DNA from 2 places in the Arthrobacter sp. GCM10027362 genome. Region 1 is predicted to be linked to the other one. Evidence: riboswitches for the same ligand, from Rfam matches in the RefSeq annotation. Region 1 holds a riboswitch; the other holds the start of a gene.
The links. A riboswitch is a leader RNA that binds a small molecule or an ion and turns the genes downstream of it on or off. The one in region 1 is predicted to bind S-adenosylmethionine.

Region 1 (4,088 bases):
CGCCAGCAGCAGCACCAGCAGGATGATCAACACGCCGTCGGCCGCGATGTAGAACAGATGGGTGGCCGACCCTCCCTGGGACAGGCCCGCGAGCACGCGGTCCGTCTCCTGGTTCAGGAGGGGCCGGATCACTGCCACCTTCACCAGCAGCACGCCCACCGCACCCCAGAGCAGGCCCCGGAACCTGCGGTCCACACCCGCGCGCACGCAGGAGAGCAGCAGCAGCGCGGCGATCACCAGCTCCACGATGTTCATGGCGGTGAAGACCAGCCGCCCGATGCCCAGCCCCAGCGGAATCGTGATGCCCGGTGCCTGGAATTTAAGCGGGGCCTCGATGAGTGAAATGCCGATGATGATGCCCAGCCAGCCGGCCGGGAGAATGAGCCGTGCGGCGGTCCGGGCCCGTTGCATGTGTGCCTCCTTGTCCTCCCTCCAACCTACCCGGCGAAGCTAGAGCCCGCGCTTGACCTGGGCCGGGTTGCCCAGTGCCACCACGTTGGCCGGCAGGTCCCTGGTGACGACGGCGCCGGCGCCCACCACGGTGTTCTCGCCGATCGTCACGCCCGGCAGGACGATGACCCCGCCGCCGAGCCAGACGTTGTTCCCGATGGTGATCGGCTTGCCGGCTTCGAGTTTGTCCCGGCGCTGCTGCGCATCCAGCGGATGGGTGGGCGTGAGCAGCTGGACGTTGGGGCCGATCTGCACGTCGTCGCCGATGGTGATCGCCGCGACGTCCAGGGCGGTGAAGTTGAAGTTGATGAACGTGCGGGCTCCGATGGAAATGTGTTTGCCGTAATCCACGTACAGGGGCGCCCGGATCTCCGTCCCCTCCCCCACCGATCCCAGCAACCGGCGCAGAATACGCTTGGCGGTGTCGGGATGGGCAGGCCAGATCCTCGAGTATTCGGCGGCAATCCGGACGGCGTCCCGGTTGGCGCGGGCCAGCACCGGATCATCGGCAATGTACAGGTCCCCGGCCAGCATCCGCTCCTGCTGGGTCCTTGGATCGTCCTTGAAGTAGTCGGTCATCCCGCTTCCTTTCCCTGTGCCGGCCGGCTCCCCGGTGAAGACCATCCTGCCGCTGCGGACCCGCCGGCGGTAGACCCGGCGCCGCCGGGATGCCGCAGCCCGCTCACCGCCTGCCCGCACGCTGTGCGCGCGGGGACCCCGGGCAGCTCCCCTGACCGCTCACTTCGCTCGCGGCGGGACCCTTGGCTGCTAGCTTGGGGGCATGGAATTCAGGTATCTGGGCAACAGCGGGCTGAAGATCTCGGAAATCACCTACGGCAACTGGCTCACGCACGGTTCCCAAGTGGAAAACGACGTCGCCACCGCCTGCGTGCATGAGGCGCTCGACGCCGGCATCACCACCTTTGACACCGCCGATGTCTACGCCAACGGGGCGGCCGAGACGGTGCTGGGCAATGCGCTGAAGGACGAGCGGCGGGAATCCCTGGAGATCTTCACCAAGGTCTACTTCCCCACCGGGCCCAAGGGCCACAACGACACCGGGCTCTCCCGCAAACACATCATGGAATCGATCAACGGCTCGCTGCGCCGGCTGCAGACCGACTACGTGGACCTCTACCAGGCCCACCGCTACGACGTCGAAACGCCGCTGGAGGAAACCATGCAGGCCTTCGCGGACGTGGTCAGGGCCGGCAAGGCCCTGTACATCGGGGTCAGCGAGTGGACCGCAGACCAGCTGCGCGACGGCCATGCCCTGGCCGCGGACCTGGGCTTCCAGCTGGTGTCCAACCAGCCGCAGTACTCCATGCTCTGGCGGGTGATCGAGGACGAAGTGGTGCCGGCCTCGGAAGACCTGGGCATCTCCCAGATCGTCTGGTCGCCGGTGGCCCAAGGTGTACTCACCGGCAAGTACAAGCCCGGTGCGGCGGTGCCGCCCGGGAGCCGCGCGGCAGACGAGAAGGGTGGCGCAGACATGATCAGGCGCTGGCTCGGTGACGATGTGCTCACCGCGGTGCACCGCCTGCAGCCGGTCGCCCAGGAGGCCGGCCTGACCATGGCCCAGCTGGCCGTGGCCTGGGTGCTGCAGAACCTCAATGTCGCCTCCGCCATCATCGGCGCCTCCCGACCGGAGCAGGTCAGCTCGAACGTCAAGGCCACAGGCGTGCGGCTGGACGCGGAGACCATGGCCCGGATCGACGAGATCCTGGGCGGGCTGGCCGAGCGGGACCCGGCCAGGACCAGGCCGCCTGCAGCCCGCCTCGCCTGACCCCGCCGGCCCCCGGCAAAAAATTGGGCACTGTCTGCTGCCCGCCTGGAAGAATTGGGCAGCAGGCGGGTGGACTCGGCAAAGACCGGCCGGAGTCTGCGTGCAGGCCGGCCGGCAGTATCGGCCGGCCTGCACACGTCCGGCTAGTTCTTGGTTACCTCAATGCTGACCGGGGTCGGATTGGCGAAGAGGTCGAGGACCGGGCAGTGGGCATCCACGGTCCGGCGCAGCTCCTCGTAGCGTTCCCGGGTCTCGGGGCCGGTGATGTTAACCTTCAGGCGCACGGCCTCGAACCCGGGACGGATCTGGTCGTCGACGCCGAACAAGCCCCGTACGTCAAGATCACCCTCGGCAGCGATGCTGATTTCATCAATTTGGATGCCCAGCTGGTGCGCGTACAGCCGGTACACGACCACCTGGCAGGAGATCAGCGCGCCGAGCGCGTACTCCACCGGGCTCGCTGCGGCATCGTCGCCGGCCAACCCGGCCGGCTCATCCACGCTGAATTCGTGCCTGCCGGCGGTGACGCGGGTGGCCACCGCCCCTACGCCGTCGCCGGCCGTCTTGAAGCTCAGCCGGGCATTGGCGGTGTCCTCGGCAATCCTGCGGCTCCAGAACCTGCCGGCCTCGTCCAGTCGTGCGGCGCGGTCTTCGGCCAGGTCCCGTACTGCGGTTTCGGTCATGATGTTCCTTCGTGTCGTGGCGCATGCCAGGCACGGCGCCATACTTACGCGGCCCGGTCCCTCGCCGGGCTGCGCCGAATCGTCACCTGGGGCACCCCACTACAGCGATGAGGGTTGCCGCCCAACCAGCCAGGGCTTGTCGTTGGGACTCTTGATTCCGTTCCCATCTTGGAAGCTGCAGGCAACGGCGGCAAGCAACCGGTAACACGGCGCAATACAGCCGACGCCGGTGCCAGTTCTCAGGCAGCGTCCACTATTTGCCGGGAGGCGGCATCTATTGACCAACTTCCGCCGGGAGGCGACACCAAATGACCAATTTGTGAAGGGGGAGGCTAGCGGACTTTGTCTTTGAGGAACTGGACTGCCCGGCTCCAAGCCAGTCTGGCCTCGGCCGGACGGTAATTGCCGGCAGGGTTCTGGTCATTGTGGAAGGCGTGCGGGGCGTCGTAGAAGTAGTATGTGACTTCGGTGCCGGACTCGCGCCGGATCTGCTCCGCCTGAGCCCGGGCCTTCTCCGCCGGGTAGGACCTGTCCTGCTCCCCGTAGTGGCCTTGGATGGCCGCGCGCACGCCCTTGAAGGAATCCGGCACGCCCCGGCCCACCCCGTAGAACGGCACCGCGGCGCTGATGCGCTCGCCCTGTTGGGCGGCGAGCGCCAGGACGAAGCCGCCGCCCATGCAGAAGCCGATGGCCCCCACCGTCGAGCTGGTCACCGCATCGCTGGAGAGCAGATAGTCCACGGCCCCGGCCAGCAGCCTCGCACCTTCATCCTCCGGCAGCTTGGCCATTATTTCGGCGGCCTCGGCGCGGTCGTGGGCGATGCGGCCGCCGTACAGGTCCGGCGCCAGCGCCACGAATCCCTCGGCGGCCAGCCGGTCCGCGACGTCACGGATGTGGTCCACCAGCCCCCACCATTCCTGGATGACGATCACTCCCGGGCCCTTGCCGGACTCCGGCAGGGCCAGGTAGCCGTGGGCCTCGCCTCCGGCGGAGGGGAAGGTGACGTTCTGGTGCGGGGTCTGCCGGGCCAAGGTTCCTCCTCGAAGATTGGGGCGTTGCCACAGTATCGACTCCGCCGCCGGTGCGGCACTCGCGTCCCGTATCAGGAACCGGCCGGATTTCCCCTTGAAAAGAGATTCTGCTGCCGCTGTGGAATGCAGCGTGGTCCC
Region 2 (3,390 bases), on a different contig from region 1:
GTGGGCGCCGCCTTGGTGGCCGCCGGCGCCTACTACGTGTTCAAGGGCGCGCGGCGCAAGTTCCTCCAGGACCTGCAGCAGCTGCCGGCCGGGAGCCTGGGCCGGGCCGTGACCGGGACCGGGACCGCCGGCTACCTCGGCAAGGGGGCGGCGCTGGCCGTGCTGGGCGTCCTCTTCGCGGTGGCCGCCGTCCGCCACAATCCGGCCCAGGCCACCGGGCTCGACGGCGCGCTCAAAGGGCTGCGGGACCAGCCCTACGGCGATGTCGCGCTGATCGTGGTGGCCGCGGGCCTGATCTGCTACGGGCTGTACCTGGCGGCGCGGGCCCGTTACGCGAAAATGTAACGGGCCCGCGCCGCGGGACCCCGGCCCGGACCTTACAGCGACGCGAGCGCCTCGAGCCGGTAGTTGGCGCCCCGGTGGTTCTCCGGCAGCTTGTCGCCCTTGCCGAACAGCTTGTTGCGCAGCGTGCCCGGGGCGTACGCCGCCGGGTAGGCGCCGCGGGCCTGCAGCTCGGGCACCACGAACTCGACGATGTCCTCGAAGGTGCCCGGGGTGATGGCGTAGGCCAGGTTGAACCCGTCCACGTCGGTCTCCTCGACCCACTCGATGAGCTTGTCGGCCACCTCGGCGCCGGAGCCGACGGTGATCGGGCCGAAGCCGCCGACGCCGACCCATTCGGCCAGCTGGCGGATGGTCCAGGGCTTGCCGTCATCGCCGCTGGCCTTCTGGAAGGTCTCCACCGAGGACTGGATGGCGTTGGACTTCACGTTCTCGCCGATCACGTCGTCCGGGCCGTAGGTGGACAGGTCCACGCCCATCCAGCCGGAGATCAGGGCCAGTGCACCGTTGATGTCCGCGTAGGACTTGTACTCCTCGAACTTCGCCTGGGCGGCGGCGCTGTCCGGGCCGGTCACGATCGTCTGCATCGTGTAGATGCGGATGTCGTAGCGGCCCCGGCCGGCGGCCTCGGCGGCGTCGCGGATCTTCTTCACCGTCTCGGCCAGGGTCTCCTTGGTCGGGCAGGTGACGAACACGGCCTCGGCGTTCTCCGCGGCGAAGCGCATGCCGCGTTTGGAGGCACCGGCCTGGAAGATCACCGGGGTGCGCTGCGGGCTCGGCTCGGTGATGGCAATGCCCGGGACCTTGAAGTACTTGCCCTCGTGGCGGATCTCGTGGACCTTGGCCGGATCGGTGAAGATGCCGCGCTCGCGGTCCTTGACCACGGCGTCGTCCTCCCAGGAGCCCTCGAGGAGCTTGTAGATGACCTCCAGGTACTCGTCGGCGTGGTTGTAGCGCTCGTCGTGCTCCATCTGGTCTTCCTGGCCCATGTTCCGCGCGGCGGAGGGCAGGTAGCCGGTGACCACGTTCCAGCCCACGCGGCCGTTGGTCAGGTGGTCCAGGGTGGCCAGGCGGCGGGCAAACGGGTACGGGTGCTCGTAGGCGGTGCCGGCGGTGACGCCGAAGCCCAGGTTCCTGGTCACCGCGGCCATGGCCGAGACCAGCAGGAACGGGTCGTTGACCGGCACCTGCGCGGCCGAGCGCAGGGGGACCTCGTTGGTGCCGCCGAAGACGTCGTAGGTGCCGAGCACGTCGGCGATGAACAGGCCGTCGAACAGGCCCTTTTCCAGCACCTGGGCCAGATGGGTCCAGTAGCCGATCGTGTTGTAGTCCGCGGACTTGTCCTGCGGGTGCCGCCACAGGCCCGGCGACTGGTGGCCGACGCAGTTCATGTCGAAGGCGTTGAACCGGATGTGGCGCTTGGCTGTTACTTCAGTCATCGTCAGACTCCTCCTGATCCGACCGTGAAGAGCCTGCACGAAGGCCGCTGCGGCGCACAGAGGCACCGCGGCGACCAACGAACTTTCTCCATCGGTCCTGGCAGTAGCACCCTTGCTCCGTCAAGGAGGGGGTTGCTGCGGCGTCACAGAGCCAGGTCTCTCAGCCGCTCGGGATGGTTACCCGTCCATTGCACTACATCCGGGCGCCGGACACGAAATCCGGCGTCACAGACGGTAACCGGACCCGGCCCCTGCCACGGGCCGCTCTGCCGCCCGGGCCGCGGCGTTCGCGCCTCAAAGGGATGGGGCGCGCCCACAGTGTCGGTTTCGCCGCCACAGCGGGACCCTAGCGCCCCACTCCCAGCCGCGGGGCCTCGATGGCCGGGCAGGTGTCCATCACGACGTCGAGCCCGGCCGCCGCGGCCCGGGCGGCCGCCGCCTCGTCCACGACGCCCAGCTGCAGCCACACGGCCTTCGCGCCGGCCTCGATCGCCTGGTCCACCACCGGGCCGACCTTCTGCGAGTTCACGAAGCAGTCCACGACCTCGACGCCGCCGGGGATGTCCGCCAGCTCCCGGTAGCCCTTCAGCCCGAACACCTCGGCGCCCTCCAGGTTCACCGGCACGACCTCCATGCCCAGGGTGTCCATCAGGTAGCGGCCAATTCGCGGCGCGACCCGCCGCGGATTATCGGACAGGCCGACCACGGCCCAGCGTGCCGGCGCCGTGAGCAGCCGCCTGATGACTTCCGGATCGTTGACGTGTGCCATACCGCCAGCCTAGGCCGCCTAGGGACCCGCCGCGAGCCTTCGCGGGAGGTCAGCCCACCCGCGGAGGCACCGGCCGGAAGGCCGATGCCCCGGATGGCAGCGACTCGGTGACGAGCTTGCCCCCGAAGGCAACCAGGACCAGACCGGTCACCCGGTCGATCACCGCCAACGACTTCGGGCTGGCCAACCAGCGCCTGGCGTAGCCGCCGCCGAGGATCAGGACCGCGAACCAGGCCAGGGACAGCACACAGTGCACCCCGGCCAGCACCGCCCCCATCAGCAGCGGTGCGGTCCCGGCGGGGAGGAACTGCGGAATCGCGGCGATGTAGAAGACCCCGACCTTGGGATTGAGCAGGTTGGTACCGGCCCCGACCAGCCAGCCCTGCCACGGCGATGCCGCCACCGGCGCCCGGGCCTCGGCCGCGGCGTGCCCGGCGCTCCCGCGGAAGGACTTCCAGATCATCGAGGCCCCGAGCCAGAGCATGTATCCGGCCCCGGCCGTGGTCAGCACCCGGTAGGCCGTCTCCGAGGCGGTCAGCAGCGCGGAGATCCCCACGGCCGCGGCGATGCCCCACAGCATGGCCCCGGTGGCCACACCCAGCGCGGTGGCCCACGCATAGGAACGGGTACGGGTCAGCGAGGACCTCAGGACCAGGGCGGTGTCCAGGCCCGGCACCAGGGTCAGCAACCCCGCCACCACGGCGAAAGCCAGCACGGCATCAAGAACCGTCACGGATCCAGACTAGAAGACGCAGGAACTGCCGCCGGGCGCGCCCCGGCGCCGTCGTATGTTACGGCGGGTTAGGAACCGGTTTGACCGCCGCGCACCCGGTGGCGTTA

Region 2: another riboswitch for S-adenosylmethionine. It lies ahead of ACFQ36_RS13600 (LLM class flavin-dependent oxidoreductase); the one in region 1 lies ahead of ACFQ36_RS02265 (OsmC family protein).

What each region holds. Positions count from the first base shown of each region.
Region 1 is NZ_JBHTML010000006.1:30,553-34,640, reverse strand. It holds gene ACFQ36_RS02280 (hypothetical protein) at 1-411, opposite strand, end outside; gene ACFQ36_RS02275 (sugar O-acetyltransferase) at 451-1,029, opposite strand; gene ACFQ36_RS02270 (aldo/keto reductase family protein) at 1,232-2,236, shown strand; gene ACFQ36_RS02265 (OsmC family protein) at 2,380-2,919, opposite strand; SAM riboswitch class IV at 2,955-3,076, opposite strand; gene ACFQ36_RS02260 (dienelactone hydrolase family protein) at 3,252-3,950, opposite strand.
Region 2 is NZ_JBHTML010000092.1:11,994-15,383, reverse strand. It holds partial or broken gene ACFQ36_RS13605 (DUF1206 domain-containing protein) at 1-345, shown strand, start outside; gene ACFQ36_RS13600 (LLM class flavin-dependent oxidoreductase) at 378-1,781, opposite strand; SAM riboswitch class I at 1,867-1,961, opposite strand; gene ACFQ36_RS13595 (CoA-binding protein) at 2,128-2,550, opposite strand; gene ACFQ36_RS13590 (LysE family translocator) at 2,600-3,283, opposite strand.